One region of the Shinella sp. 838 genome, then DNA from elsewhere that is predicted to be linked to it. Evidence: predicted binding sites of a transcription regulator. Region 1 holds the regulator's gene; the other holds the start of a gene.
The links. Region 1 encodes LexA, which represses DNA repair genes until DNA is damaged. Its sites were predicted from a motif close to TGTTCNNNNTGTGTTCNG; they were not measured.
Positions count from the first base shown of each region.

Region 2: a site for LexA is predicted at 3,999-4,016, ahead of P9A16_RS11160 (DNA polymerase IV). Genes of this name have one in related genera too.

Region 1 covers NZ_JARSBQ010000001.1:1,547,453-1,554,578, forward strand. The annotation lists gene gltA (citrate synthase) at 1-155, opposite strand, end outside; gene P9A16_RS07325 (ComEC/Rec2 family competence protein) at 464-2,920, shown strand; gene lexA (transcriptional repressor LexA) at 2,914-3,639, opposite strand; gene P9A16_RS07335 (molybdopterin molybdotransferase MoeA) at 3,738-4,961, opposite strand; gene moaC (cyclic pyranopterin monophosphate synthase MoaC) at 4,961-5,458, opposite strand; gene trpC (indole-3-glycerol phosphate synthase TrpC) at 5,472-6,287, opposite strand; gene trpD (anthranilate phosphoribosyltransferase) at 6,296-7,126, opposite strand, start outside.
Region 2 covers NZ_JARSBQ010000002.1:715,894-723,019, reverse strand. The annotation lists gene P9A16_RS11185 (MFS transporter) at 1-757, shown strand, start outside; gene rpmG (50S ribosomal protein L33) at 851-1,018, shown strand; gene P9A16_RS11175 (PleD family two-component system response regulator) at 1,701-3,068, opposite strand; gene P9A16_RS11170 (response regulator) at 3,085-3,456, opposite strand; gene P9A16_RS11165 (DUF3572 domain-containing protein) at 3,598-3,897, shown strand; gene P9A16_RS11160 (DNA polymerase IV) at 4,021-5,367, shown strand; gene P9A16_RS11155 (L,D-transpeptidase family protein) at 5,499-6,812, shown strand; gene P9A16_RS11150 (DMP19 family protein) at 6,951-7,126, shown strand, end outside.

The DNA of each region.
Region 1 (7,126 bases):
GACGCGGTGGAGGTGAAGCCGGGATCGTAGGTGAAGGTGCCGGTGTTCTTGTACAGCGTGCCGATGTCGATCACATCGGGGCCGATCGTACCGGATCGCGTCGGCAGCTCAACCGCTTTGCCACCGACCGATACACCCGCGCTTGTTCCTGTCATAACGATCCTCCGTTGTTTCCAATGGCGGCACGAAGTTGTGCCGGAACCATGAACATGCTCGTTTTGCTAGCCCATTTGCACCTGCCTGCCAAGCGAGACGAAAGGCAAATTGTGCATTGCGGAAATAGGCTTTCCGGCAACGCAATATCTACCCTTTCCAGCAAGTTTCAAGCAACTTTTACGCGTGTTTCGTGAAATGCGGAGGTAGCATCCTTTCTGTCTTGCTTAGCACTTGTGACGGCCACTGCTGATTGAAGTTTCCATCATTCGGTTGCACAATGGCAGTGTGAACGGGTGGGGCCGGGATCATGGAGAAGGGCAAGGTCGCAGAACGGCGGGAGGTGCCCGAGGCGCATGCCTGGCGGGCGGCGCCTGACGATGCTCCTCTGCCGGTCCCGGCACGCGATCCGCCGGCCCGCAGGGGCAGGGTCGTGATGCTTCTGACAGCGGCGGGGCGCCTGAGGAGTGCTTCCGAGACGCCGCAGACGTGGCGCGCCGCCTTCGCGCAGGAACGGGCACATGGCCATTTCTTCCTGTTCGTGCCGGTCTTCCTTGGTGCTGGAGCGGCCCTTTGGTTTTCCGCCGTTACTGATCCATCGCTTCCAGCACTGCTGCTTTTCGCTGCCTTCGCGTTCTGGCCCGCCTGGCGCTTCCGACATCGGGAGGACTGGACTGCGCTCGCCGCCGGGGCGATACTCTTCGTTCCGGTCGGCATGCTGCTGGCGGCGCTCGAAAGCGCGCGGCTCGATACGGTCGTGCTTGATGCGCCCGTTACCACCGATGTCAGCGGGCGGGTGCTGGCGCGCGAGAGTGACGAACGGGGTGCGATCCGCTACCGCATCGCGCTCGATACGACACGCGACCCGGTGCTCAAACGCCCGCCCGGCGTGGTGACGCTCCTCGCCCGCAGTCGGCATGCGCCGATCCCGATCGGCGGTGGGATAACCGGACGGGCACGGCTCGGGCCGCCCTCCGGCCCGGCGCTTTCCGGCCTCAACGACTTCGCCTTCGACGCCTATTTCGCCGGCACCGGCGCGGTCGGCTACTTCTATCAGGCCCCGCGTGCGGTTGCAGTGGCCGAGCCGGGCGTCGAGGGTCGGATTCGACAGACGGTCGCGACCTGGCGCAACAACCTCACCGAGCATATCCGCGGGCGGATTGGCGGCGATGCCGGCGCGATCGCCGCGGCCCTGGTGACGGCGGAGCAGCGGGCGATCAGCCCGGAAACGGTGGAGGCATTGCGAGAGGCGGGGCTTGCCCATGTGCTGGCCATTTCCGGGCTCAACATGGTGCTCGCCGCCGGCACTTTCCTCGTCGGCGCCCGCGTTCTGATGGCACTGATCCCGGGCTTTTCCGAACGCTATCCCGCCAAGAAGATCGCTGCCGCCGGTGCGCTCGCCATGGTGACGCTCTATATCCTCGTTTCGGGCGGTGCGATCTCCGCCGTGCGCTCGTGGATCATGATCTGCATCATGCTGGTGGCGGTGCTGTTCGGCCGTGCGGCGATCAGCCTGCGCAACGTGGCACTCTCGGCCATCGTCATCCTTGCCATGACACCGTCGGCCGTCACCAATCCGGGCTTCCAGATGTCCTATGCCGCAACGCTCGGGCTCGTCGCCGGCTATGCGGCCTGGCGGGAACGTCCCGTCCGCCGCGAGGGCGAGGGAGGGCGCCTGAAACTGTTCGGCGGTGCGCTGGGGCGCTTCTTCGGCGGGCTGCTCCTGTCCTCGCTGATCGGCGGCTTCGCGACCCTGATCTATTCCATCGGCCATTTCCATCGCATCCCGGCCTATGGACTTGCCGGCAACTTGCTCGCTATGCCTGTCATCAGCGCGATCGTCATGCCCTTCGGCCTCATCGCCGTACTGCTCATGCCTTTCGGCCTCGATGGCGTGCCCTTCGCGATCATGGGCAAGGGCATCGAGTGGATGATCGCGCTGTCGACATGGGTTGCGAGCTGGAAGGGCGAGATCGTCACCGGCCGCATTCCCTCGATTGCGTTCCTGCTGATCGGTCTTGGTGGCGGGCTTGTCTGCATCCTGCGCACGCGGCTGCGCCATGCGGGAACGCTGCTTGTCGGGATCGGCCTCGCCATCGCCTGCTTTCCGGCTGGAGGTGCCACGCCGGAAGCGCTGGTGTCCGAGGATGGCCGCCTCGTTGCCATCCTTCGCGGCGAAACCGTCGCCACAAACCGGGCAAGACCGCCAGACTTCATCTATGCGCAGTGGCGGCGCGCCCTTCGGCTCGGCGAACTTGTAAAACCCGAGATCCGCAGAAGCGCCGGCTTGACCCTTGAAGAAGCCGTCAGCACCACGGGTGCCGCAGAAAGCCGAAACAAGCCCCGGCGCAAGGCCGACCGGCAGAAGGCGAGGGACGCCATGGCGTCCGCGCTCGCGGCGGCCCGGGCCGGCAATGGCTTCGTCTGCGAGGCAAAGGCCTTCTGCGCCGCCGTCTCGCCAAGCGGCTGGCGGATCGTGACCCTCGACGACGTCGCCTTCCTGGGCACGGCCTGCGACGCTGCCGACCTCGTCGTCTTGTCCCTGGCCCTGCGGCTCGAGGCCTGCCGCTCGGGTGCGCGCCTGGTGACTGTGCGTCACCTGAGGCGAACCGGCGCCCTCGAAATCCACCCGGCCGCCGAAGGCCTATCCAACATCTTTTCAGCTGCGCAGGTCACACCGGCCGTGGAAAGTCTCGACCGGCCCTGGGCCCGCCACCGCAGCTACGACTGGCGCACGGGCAGTTTCGATCAGCCGGCCGATCAGTGATAGCGGCGAATGAGGCCGACCAGCTTGCCCTGGATTTTTACCCGGTCCGGCCCGAAGATACGGGTCTCGTAGGCGGGGTTTGCCGCTTCGAGCGCGATCGACGCGCCCTTGCGGCGAAAGCGCTTCAGCGTGGCTTCCTCGTCGTCGACAAGCGCGACGATGATTTCGCCGGGATTGGCGCTGCTCGCCGTGCGGATGATCACCGTGTCGCCATCGAGAATGCCGGCCTCGATCATCGAATCGCCCTTGACCTCCAGCGCATAGTGATCGCCGTTGCCGATCATCTCGGCCGGAACGGTGATGTCATGGGTGTTGTTCTGGATGGCGGAGATCGGCACGCCGGCAGCGATGCGGCCCATGACAGGCACGGAGACGGATGAGGAAACCTCGGCCACGGGCGTGCGCTGCGGCGGGGCGGCGACGGGAGCGGGGGGCTGCTTGCCGCGACTGCCCTCGATGACGGCAGGTGAAAAGCCGCGGCGCGGCTGCAGGCTCTGGGTATAGGCTTCGGGAAGCTTTATCACCTCGAGCGCGCGGGCCCGGTTCGGCAGGCGCCGGATGAAGCCGCGTTCCTCCAGCGCCGTGATGAGGCGGTGGATGCCCGATTTCGACGCGAGATCCAGCGCGTCCTTCATCTCGTCGAAGGAGGGAGGAATACCGGACTCCTTCATCCGTTCATGAATGAACAGGAGAAGTTCCTGTTGTTTCCGCGTGAGCATGGCCCCTCCACCGAGAATCGAGTGAAACAAATCCAGAACAGACACTATCTGTTCCATATGTGTTCTGCAAGGGGCTGCTGAAACAATAATAGTACTGTTCAGGCGGATGGTTCGCGCAGGAGAAGCACTGTACAGGGCGCGCCTGCAGGGGCCGCCGGCGCGTGGGGTGCGCGGACGAGAAGGGCCTCGGATGCGGAGAAGGCCTTCATCATGGAGGAATCCTGCTTGTCGAGGGGCGTGACGAGCAGGTCTCCGGCGGGGTCGCGGGCAATGCGTGCGCGAACATAGTCCTGCCGGTGGTCGTTCTCCTTGAGCGGCACGGCGGCAATGGCCGGACGTTCGCGGTTTTCCGCTGGAAGGCGCGCGAGGCGGCGCACGAGGGGAACGAGGAAGAGGTGCGAGCAGACGAGACTCGAAACAGGGTTGCCGGGCAGGCCCACGACGTGCACGTCGCCGAGGCGGCCGACCATCAGGGGTTTGCCGGGGCGCATGGCGATGCGCCAGAAATCGAGGTCCATGCCGGCTTCGCCGAGCACGGGCTGCACAAGGTCGAAATCCCCGACAGATGCGCCGCCGAGTGTGACGAGCGCATCGATACCGAGCGACAGTGCGTGGCGCACGGCGTTCAGAATTGCGTCCTTGTCGTCGCCGACGATACCGAGGTCGATCACCTCGGCGCCTGCCGCGCGGGCGAGCGCAGCGACGCCGTAGGTGTTGGATGCAATGATCTGGCTGGCGCCTGGGGGCGTGCCCGGCGACACAAGCTCGTCGCCGGTGGCGAGCACGGCGATGCGCGGGCGTGCATAGACGGTCACCGCCGCATGGTTCATGGCTGCCGCGACCGTCAGGCGGCCGGCATCGAGCACGTCGCCGGTCCTCAGGACGATTTCGCCTTCGGAAAAATCCTGGCCGCGCGGGCGGATGTGGCGGCCCTTCGGTGTGAGGAAGGTGGTGCGGATGCGACCGTCTTCCAGGACCTCGGCATCTTCCTGCAGGAGCACGGTATCGGCGAAGGCCGGCAGCGGGGCGCCGGTGAAGATACGCACGGCCTCGCCGGGGCCTGCGGTGCCCTGGAAGGCGTGGCCAGCGGACGACATGCCCGCAACGCTCAGGATCGAGCCGAGCGTGGCTATATCCGCGTGGCGCACGGCATAACCGTCCATCGCGGAATTGTCGAAGGGCGGCTGCGTCAACTTGGCAGCGACATCCTCGGCAAGCACGCGGCCATCCGCCTCGTGCAGCCGGACCAGCTCTGTCTGCTGTGTCGGCCGGGCGGCCGAAAGCAGGCGATGGAGGGCGTCTTCGACAGGCAGCAGCGACATCAGCCTGCGTCTCCGCGCCGGTAGTCGCCGGAGCGTCCGCCGGATTTTTCGACGAGGCGGATGCCGCCGATCTCCATCTCGCGGTCTGCGGCTTTCGCCATGTCGTAGATGGTGAGGCAGGCGACGCTGACGGCGGTGAGCGCCTCCATCTCCACGCCGGTGCGGCCGGTCAGCTTGGCCATTGCCTCGATCCGCAGTCCCGGAAGGCTGCGGTCCTCGCGGATGTCGACCGCGACCTTGCTCAGCATCAGGGGATGGCAGAGCGGGATGAGGCTGGCGGTCTGCTTGGCGGCCATGATGCCGGCAAGCCGCGCCGTACCGATCACGTCGCCCTTCTTGGCGTCGCCCTTGAGGATGAGGTCCAGCGTTGCCGGCGCCATGCGGATGAACCCTTCGGCAACCGCGATGCGCACCGTCTCGGCCTTGCCGCCGACATCCACCATGTTGGCTTCGCCGGACGCGCCGATATGCGTGAGCGTGCGGGCCTCGCCCGTCATTTCGAGACCGCCATCATTCCGCTGCCAGCATGCCGGCCGAGCCGGTAAGGAGCTCGCGAGTGGCGGCCGCCACGTCATCCTTGCGCATCAGGCTTTCGCCGACGAGGAAGGTGGAGATGCCGACCTTGCCGAGGCGTTCGCAATCCGCATGGGTGAAGATGCCGCTCTCGCCAACGAGCAGGCGGTCATCCGGCACCATGCTTGCGAGCTTTTCGGAAACGGCAAGATCTACGTCGAACGTGCGCAGATTGCGGTTGTTGATGCCGACGAGCTTGGACTTGAGCTTCAGCGCGCGTTCCATTTCAGGCGCATCATGCACCTCGATGAGCACATCCATGCCGAGCGCGAAGGCGGCGTCTTCCAGCATCTTCGCATCGTCGTCGCTGAGCGAGGCCATGATGAGAAGGATGCAGTCCGCACCCCAGGCACGGGCTTCCAGCACCTGGTAGCCGTCGAACATGAAGTCCTTGCGCAGCGCCGGCAGGGTGCAGGCCGCCCGCGCCGCTGTCAGGAATTCCGGCGCACCCTGGAAGCTCGGTGTGTCCGTGAGAACGGAAAGGCAGGCGGCTCCGCCGGCCTCATAGGCCTTCGCCAGCGCCGGCGGATCGAAATCCGGCCGGATGAGGCCCTTGGAGGGGCTTGCCTTCTTGATCTCGGCGATGAGGCCGAAGCGGCCTTCCGCCTTTTTCGCCTTGAGGCCCGCAAAGAAGCCCCGCGGCGGCTCCTGGTCGCGGATGCGCGCGCGAAGCTCGGCAGGGGAAACACGCGCCTTGGCGGCGGCGATTTCCTCCAGCTTGTAGGCTTCGATCTTCTTCAGGATATCGGTCATGGACAATCCTACTCCGCCTGGCCTTCGTTGGAAACTGCGACAAGGCGTTCCAGAACGGTGCGCGCACGCCCGCTTTCCAGCGCTTCGGTGGCGAGGCGCATGCCGTCCCTGAGCGTTTCCGCCTTGCCGGCGACGACCAGCGAGGCCGCGGCATTGGCGAGCGAAATGTCCCGGTAAGGCATGTGCGCGCCCCCGAGCACGGACAGGAGGGCGGCGGCATTGTGCGCGCCGTCTCCACCGCGCAAGTCGTCCAGTGCCACCTGGGGAAGGCCGAAATCGGCGGGCGTCAGTTCGAAGGTGCGGATCTTGCCATCTTCGAGCGCGGCGACCTTCGTCGTGCCCGTCGTGGTGATCTCGTCGAGGCCTTCGCCATGCACAACCCAGATGCTCTCCGAGCCGAGATCGCGCATCACTTCGGCGATCGGCAGCAACCAGTGCGGCGAGAAGACGCCGAGCAGCTGGCGTTTGACGCTGCCGGGGTTCGAAAGCGGGCCGAGCAGGTTGAAGATCGTGCGCGTGCCGAGTTCGACGCGCGACGGGCCGACATGCTTCATGGCAGGATGGTGCAGCTGCGCGAACATGAAGCCGAGGCCGGCATCGTGCACGCAGCGTGCGATCTCCGCGGGGCCGATGTCCAGCTTTACGCCGAGGCAGGAGAGGGCGTCCGCCGTGCCCGACTTCGAGCTGAGCGCCCGGTTGCCGTGCTTTGCGACCGGAACGCCGGCGCCCGCGACGATGATCGCCGCGAGCGTCGAGATGTTGTAGGTGCCGGCGCCGTCGCCGCCCGTGCCGACGATGTCCACCGCATCGGCGGGAACATTGACCGGCAGCATGCGGGC
Region 2 (7,126 bases), on a different contig from region 1:
GCTGGGCATCTATGCCACGGTGCTGTCGCTCGGCTTCGCCGCCGGTCCCCTGCTCTTCTCGCTTCTGGGCAGCGACGGCGTGCTGCCCTTCGCGGTGGGTGCCGCCATCATCCTTCTGGCCGCCGTTCCCATTTTCATCGCCCGCGGCGAAAGCCCCGATATCGACGAGAAGCCCGAGCTGCATTTCATGCGCTACATCCTTCTCGTACCGACGGCGACAGCGGCGGTCTTCATCTTCGGCGCGGTGGAGGTCGGCGGCCTTTCGCTCTTCCCCATCTACGCGACGCGGGCCGGCTTCAGCGAGCCGCAGGCCGCCCTGCTGCTGACCGTGATGGGTATCGGCAACATGGCGTTCCAGATCCCGCTCGGCATGCTTTCCGACCGCATGAAGGACCGCAGGCGCCTCCTGACGATCATGGCGGTCATCGGCCTCGTCGGCGCGCTCTGCCTGCCCCTCATCTCGCACAGCTGGGTGCTGATGGCGACCGTGCTGTTCCTGTGGGGCGGCTGCGTCGCCGGCCTCTACACGGTCGGCCTCAGCCACCTCGGCTCGCGCCTCGTCGGCGCGGACCTCGCGGCGGCCAATGCCGCCTTCATCTTCTGTTATGCCGTCGGCACCGTCGTCGGTCCGCAGGCCATCGGCGCGGCGATGGATGTTTCCGGCAATGACGGTTTTGCCTGGGCGATCGTCGGCTTCTTCGGGTTTTACCTCGTACTTTCTCTCGCCCGGATGGTTTTCCGGCCGAAACGGGGTTGACTTTTCGGGCGCGATTTGTAGTTTCCGCCCAGATTTAAGCCGTAGAGCAGACTGGCTGTCCGCGGCTTCGTTTTTGATAAAGGCAGGACGACCATGGCCAAGGCTACCACCATCAAGATCAAGCTGCTGTCGACGGCCGACACCGGTTTCTTCTACGTGACCACGAAGAACAGCCGTACGATGACGGACAAGATGACCAAGACGAAGTACGACCCGGTCGTCAAGAAGCACGTCGAATTCAAGGAAACCAAGATCAAGTAATCTTGGGAGCCGCTTCGGTTCGCAAAGGCGCTGGACGGAAACGTCCGGCGCCTTTTCTTTTTGTCGGCAGCCTTCGTGTCTCCTGCCCCGAATCAAAAACGCCGCTCCCCTGAGGGAGCGGCGTTGAATGGGGGTCGGTCAGACACGACGACGGCACGAGGATTCCGTATTTGTCGTAGCTGACCGACCGACCCCACGACCCAGGAGATGCGGCGGACCTAGCATCATGGGGTAACCGGTTGTGCGGCCTCGTTTGCCGCGCATGAGTTGAGCATCGCGCGAAAAAGAAAAAAAATCAACGAATTCTTAACGCTCCCCCGCCGGCGCCTTGTCTCATAGTTAACCGCGCCGAGGAGACGTGTGCCATTGAGCAGCGGTTCCGTCATGGATCGCAACAATGGTTGGCAACGCCAATTTCAACCATTGCGAGAGAAGTATGCAACCATGACAAAATACCCGGTTGACGTACGGGAAGGCGATACACGACACAACCCATTGATAGGCCTCACCAAAGTCGAATAGTACGACTTATAGCCAATTTTCACCACGTGACCGGATTCCAGGGGCGGCGCGGTTCACGTACGGTCAGCAACCGGCACGAACCGTGCAACCTGCGGATTTCCAAGTCAAATGCCCGAAATATGAATTCGCCTGTGGACAACCTCGCGGCGAATCGGCCGCCTCACGCAGCGGCAGCCACGACCCGGTTTCGGCCGGAGCGCTTCGCCTCATAAAGCGCGGTATCGGCGCGCTTCAACAGGGCTTCCGGACTGTCTCCGGCCGACAGCGCACTGGCAAGGCCGAGCGAAGCGGTGATGGACAGGAAGACGTCCGTGCCGGGCACGCGGAACGGTTCCCGTTCGACGATCGTGCGGAGGCGCTCCGCGACACCTGCCGCCATGTCGGCAGAGGTATCCGGCATCACCAGAACGAACTCCTCCCCGCCGTAACGGCAGGCAAGGTCGGCGCCGCGCACGGCCGAGCGCACGCGGCTGGCGAATTCGCGCAGCACCGCATCGCCGGCATCGTGGCCATAGGTGTCGTTGACCAGCTTGAAGCGGTCGATATCCGTGATGCAGACCGACAGAGGCCGGCCCCGCGCCGTCGCACGGTCGATCAGCAGCTTCATGTGGCTGTCGAGATAACGACGGTTGTGCAGACCCGTCAGGCCGTCCGTGACGGCCAATTCGATCGTCTGGCGCACGCTGGCGCGCAGGCGGTCGTTGCAGCGCTTGCGGCGGATCTGGGTGAGGCTGCGGGCGATCAGCTCGTTCGGGTCGATCGGCCGCATCAGATAGTCCGTGACGCCGAGATCGAGTGCGCGCACCACCATGTCGTCGTCACCCTGCTCCGCGATCAGCAGGATCGGCAGAAAGCGGGTGCGTTCCAGCGAGCGGAGCTGCGAGCACAGGCGCAGCGGATCGTAGTCCTCGAAATTGGCGTTGACGATCACCAGCTCGAAATTGCTTTCGGCCGCCTGGAAGAGTGCAGCCTGCGGATCGGACATCGAGGTGACCTCGGCGATCGGCTTCAGCGCGCGGGTGATGCGCTCCTGGGAGCTGGCGCGGCCATCGACGAGGAGGATATCGCCCGGCTCGTCGCCGAGATTGCTGTCCAGCCCCTCCTCCAGGGAAATGGCGCGGGCGGTGGCCGCGCGCATGCGCAGCTCGTCCGTCAACGTCTTCAGCCGCACGAGGCTCTTCACCCGTGACATGAGTTGCAGGTCGTTGACCGGCTTGGTGAGAAAATCGTCGGCGCCGGCCTTGAGGCCGCGCACGCGGTCGGAGGGCTGGTCGAGCGCCGTCACCATGACAACAGGGATATGGGCCGTGCGCGGATTGGCCTTCAACCGTTCGCAGACCTCGAAACCATCGATGCCGGGCATCATGATGTCGAGCAGGATGAGATCCACCTGCGTGCGTTCGCACATGGCAAGCGCATCATAGCCATTCTCGGCCGTCAGCACGTCGAAATACTCCGCGAGCAGCCGCGCCTCGAGCAGCTTTACGTTTGCCGGAATGTCGTCGACGACGAGAATGCGCGCTGTCATGGCCCTGACCTCCGACTCATGCGTCGCCGAGATAGGTTTTGATGGTTTCGATGAACTTCGGAACGGAGATCGGCTTGGAGACATAGGCCTCGCAGCCGCCCTGGCGGATCCGCTCCTCGTCGCCCTTCATCGCGAAGGCCGTGACGGCAATCACCGGGATGACATGCAGCTCGTCGTCTTCCTTCAGCCACTTGGTGACTTCGAGGCCGGAGACCTCGGGAAGCTGGATATCCATCAGGATCAGATCCGGACGGTGTTTGCGGGCAAGATCAAGGGCTTCCATACCATTCCGGGTCTGGATGGTCGTATAGCCGGACGCCTCGATGAGATCCCGGAAGAGCTTCATGTTGAGCTCGTTGTCCTCGACAATCATCACCTGCTTGGGCATCGTGCGTCCCTGTTCCTCTCGCCGGCCTTGCAACCTTCCGGTGGATCGATAAGTTGCGGCAAAGCCGAAATCACCCAGCTTGTCCGCATCGACGTTAGCGCGACTTGGTTGATTAAAAGGTAAATTTCCCGAGGAAAAACGATGAAAAGCCAAAAAGATACACCCGCGGTTGCCGATGCCGAGGCAACCGCCGTCGCCATCCTCGGCTGGCTGGCCGGAGAACCCGAACTGCTCTCGCGTTTCCTCTCGCTCACCGGCGTCTCACCTTCGGATGTGCGCAATGCCATCGACGATCCCGGCTTTCTCGCCGGCCTCGTTGCTTTCCTGATGGAGCACGAACCGACGCTCCTTTCTTTCAGCACCGCGACAGGTGTCACGCCGGAGGCGGTGGTGCACGCCCACGCCGTCCTCAGCGGGCCGCACGGCAGCGACGATTTCTGAGCGGGCGATAAGCGGGGATCTCCACGCGCTTGCCTGTGCGTCGTCATGCCTTCACCTCCCGCAGCGCTTGAGACTCGTGAATTTAAGCGGTAATGTCGCGATGTTCAATATTTGTTCCGCATGATGAGCACAGCCGAATCGCGTTTTCCGGGCTTCTGCCGCGACTGCCTTGCCGGGCAGCCTGTGAACCTGCGCCGTTGTCGCGCGTGCGGCAGCCCCCGCCTCGTCTATCATGCCGAACTCTATGGCCTGACGCTCGCCCATATCGACTGCGACGCCTTTTATGCAGCGATCGAGAAGCGCGACAATCCTGACCTTGCGGACAAGCCGGTCATTATCGGCGGTGGCAAACGCGGCGTTGTCTCCACCGCCTGCTATGTCGCACGGATCCACGGCGTGCGTTCGGCCATGCCGATGTTCAAGGCGCTGGAGGCCTGTCCCAACGCCGTCGTCATCAGTCCGAACATGGAGAAATACGTCGCCGTCGGCCGGCAGGTGCGCGCGATGATGCAGGACTTGACGCCGCTCGTTCAGCCGCTTTCCATCGACGAGGCCTTTCTGGAGCTCAAGGGCACCGAACGCCTGCACCACGATCCACCTGCCCGTGTGCTCGCCCGTTTCGCCCAACGCGTCGAAAACGAAGTCGGCATCACCATCTCGATCGGCCTTTCCTACTGCAAGTTCCTCGCCAAGGTGGCTTCGGACATCAACAAGCCGCGTGGTTTTTCCGTCATCGGCGAAGCCGAGGCGCTCGACTTCCTGCGCGAGAAGCCGGTGCGCCTCATCTGGGGCGTCGGCAAGGCCTTTGCCGAGACGCTGGAGCGCGACGGCATCCGCACTGTCGGTCAGCTGCAGACCATGGAGGAAACCGACCTGATGCGCCGCTACGGCGTCATGGGCAAACGGCTCTTCAACCTCTCCCGCGGGCAGGACGACCGGGAGGTGCATGCGAACGATCCGGCCAAAAGCGTATCGGCCGAAACCACCTTCTTCGACGACATTTCAAGCTATGACGAGCTGGTGGCGCACCTGCGCCGTCTCAGCGAGAAGGTCGCCACGCGCCTGCGCAAGTCGGGCATCGCCGGCCACACCGTCGTCCTGAAGCTGAAGACGGCCGATTTCAAAGGCCGCACGCGCAACCGCAAGCTGGAAGACCCCACCATGCTCGCCGACCGCATCTTTCGCACCGGTATCGAGCTTCTGCGCAAGGAGGTGGACGGCACGAAGTACCGGTTGATCGGCATCGGCGTCAGCGATCTTGCCGATCCCGGCCGCGCCGACCCACCCGATCTCGTCGATCCCGCCGCCAGCCGCCGCGCCGCCGCCGAGGCCGCGATGAACACCCTGCGCGACAAGTTCGGCAAGGCGAGCGTGGAGACCGGCTACACGTTCGGCAAGAACGGCCCCAGCCGGTTTCACGAAAAATTGACATTCAAGACCGCCGGAAAAATCGACGGACCCACCGAATAAATCCCGGCAAGCCAGCGTTCTTGACTGCATCGGGATGGCACAGATCGGGGGATCGTCTGCGTGCATCAAGCCTTCCTTAAATCGGATGCACTACGCTTCCTGCCGGTTTGTATTGCGTACGGATGGGTCACATGAAGTTTCGCCTCGTTACCGGCATGAGCATAGTGGGCCTGATGCTGAGCTGCGCCACCGCGCTCGGCGGCACGCTCGAAGGTCCGCTCCAGATCATGGTGTCGAAGGACCTGCAGGAGTTGAAGGTCTATGACGGCGGCGTGGTGGTCGCCACATCGCGCGTTTCCACCGGCAAGGCGGGACATTCCACGCCGACCGGCATCTTCTCGATCCTCGAAAAGAAGCGCACACATTTCTCGAACCTCTATGACAGCGCGCCGATGCCTTTCATGCAGCGGCTGACCTGGTCGGGCATCGCGTTGCACGCCTCCAACAGCGTGCCCTCCTACCCCGCCTCGCACGGCTGCGTGCGCCTGCCGAACGATTTTGCGAAACTGCTGTTCAGCACGACGCGCCGCGGCGGTCATGTCCTCGTCACCGACCGCGAGATCACGCCGCAGCGCATCGTGCATGCCGCGCTGTTCAAGCCTGTCGTCGTCGTTCCGGATACGCCGCTGCTCTCCGAGGCCGGCCTTCGCCCCGCGCTCATCGAAGCCGGCGAGAAGAGCGTCGAGGTGGCGATGACCGATCCGAAGCCGGAGGTCATCACGCCCATCGTACAGAGAACAGAGCAGGACCCGATCCGCATCCTGATCACCCGCCGCGGCGAGCGCGAGATGCTGATGGATCTGCAGACGCTGCTGACGACGCTCGGCTATGACGCCGGCGTGCCGGATGGCCTGCACGGCAAGCAGACCGTTACCGCCATCCGCGCCTTCCAGCTCGCGGAAGGGCTGAAGGAAGACGGCATGATCTCTCCGGAGTTCGTCGCCGCCGTCTACGCCAAGGCCGGCAAGGGGGCGCCGCCGAATGGGCAGATCCTCGTGCGGCAGAAATTCAAGCCCGTCCTCGAAATGCCGATCACCATCCGCAACCCCGAAATCGCCCTTGGCACGCATTTCCTGCTGGCCCGCGAGGTCGATGCCGACAAGGGCAAGGCGGAATGGTACGGCGTCAGCATGGACAACCAGCTTTCGCAGGCGACGATGAAGCGCCTCGGCATCACCACCGAAGCCGATGCCGCTGCCCCCGAGGTGCTGGCAAAAACCCTCGACCGGCTCGATATTCCGGAGGACATGCGCCTGCGCATTTCCGGCCTGATGGGCGAAGGCGCCTCCCTCTCCATCTCCGACACCGGGCTCGGCCCGGAAACCGGCGACGGCACGGACTTCATCACCGTGACGCGCAAGGTGCAGAAAGCCGATGCAGGAGCGGTACAGAGCGGCAAGACATCGAAGAAAAAGAAGAAGGCATCGATCACCGTCGTGAACTGACAGGCAGCTGTGGCCTGCCTTGCAGCAGGCCATCGATACCGCCTGCCGGCGAATGTCTCGACGTGGGCGCCGTCCATGACATGACGCCCCTCACTGCCTCTCATCTTCAAAGGTGTCTGAATGACCTTTGGAAAACGCGTGACGCCACCCCAGCCGGCCCCTGTCGTCCCGATCCCTCATGCGCTTGCCAAGGATAGTCCCGGCAACGCGTCCGAGCTCGTTGCGATCGTCGTCGATTTCGTCAACCATCTCTTTTCGGCAGGCCTTTACCGCGCCGACGAGGTGCCGCATCGGCTGATCCAGCTCTACCACGC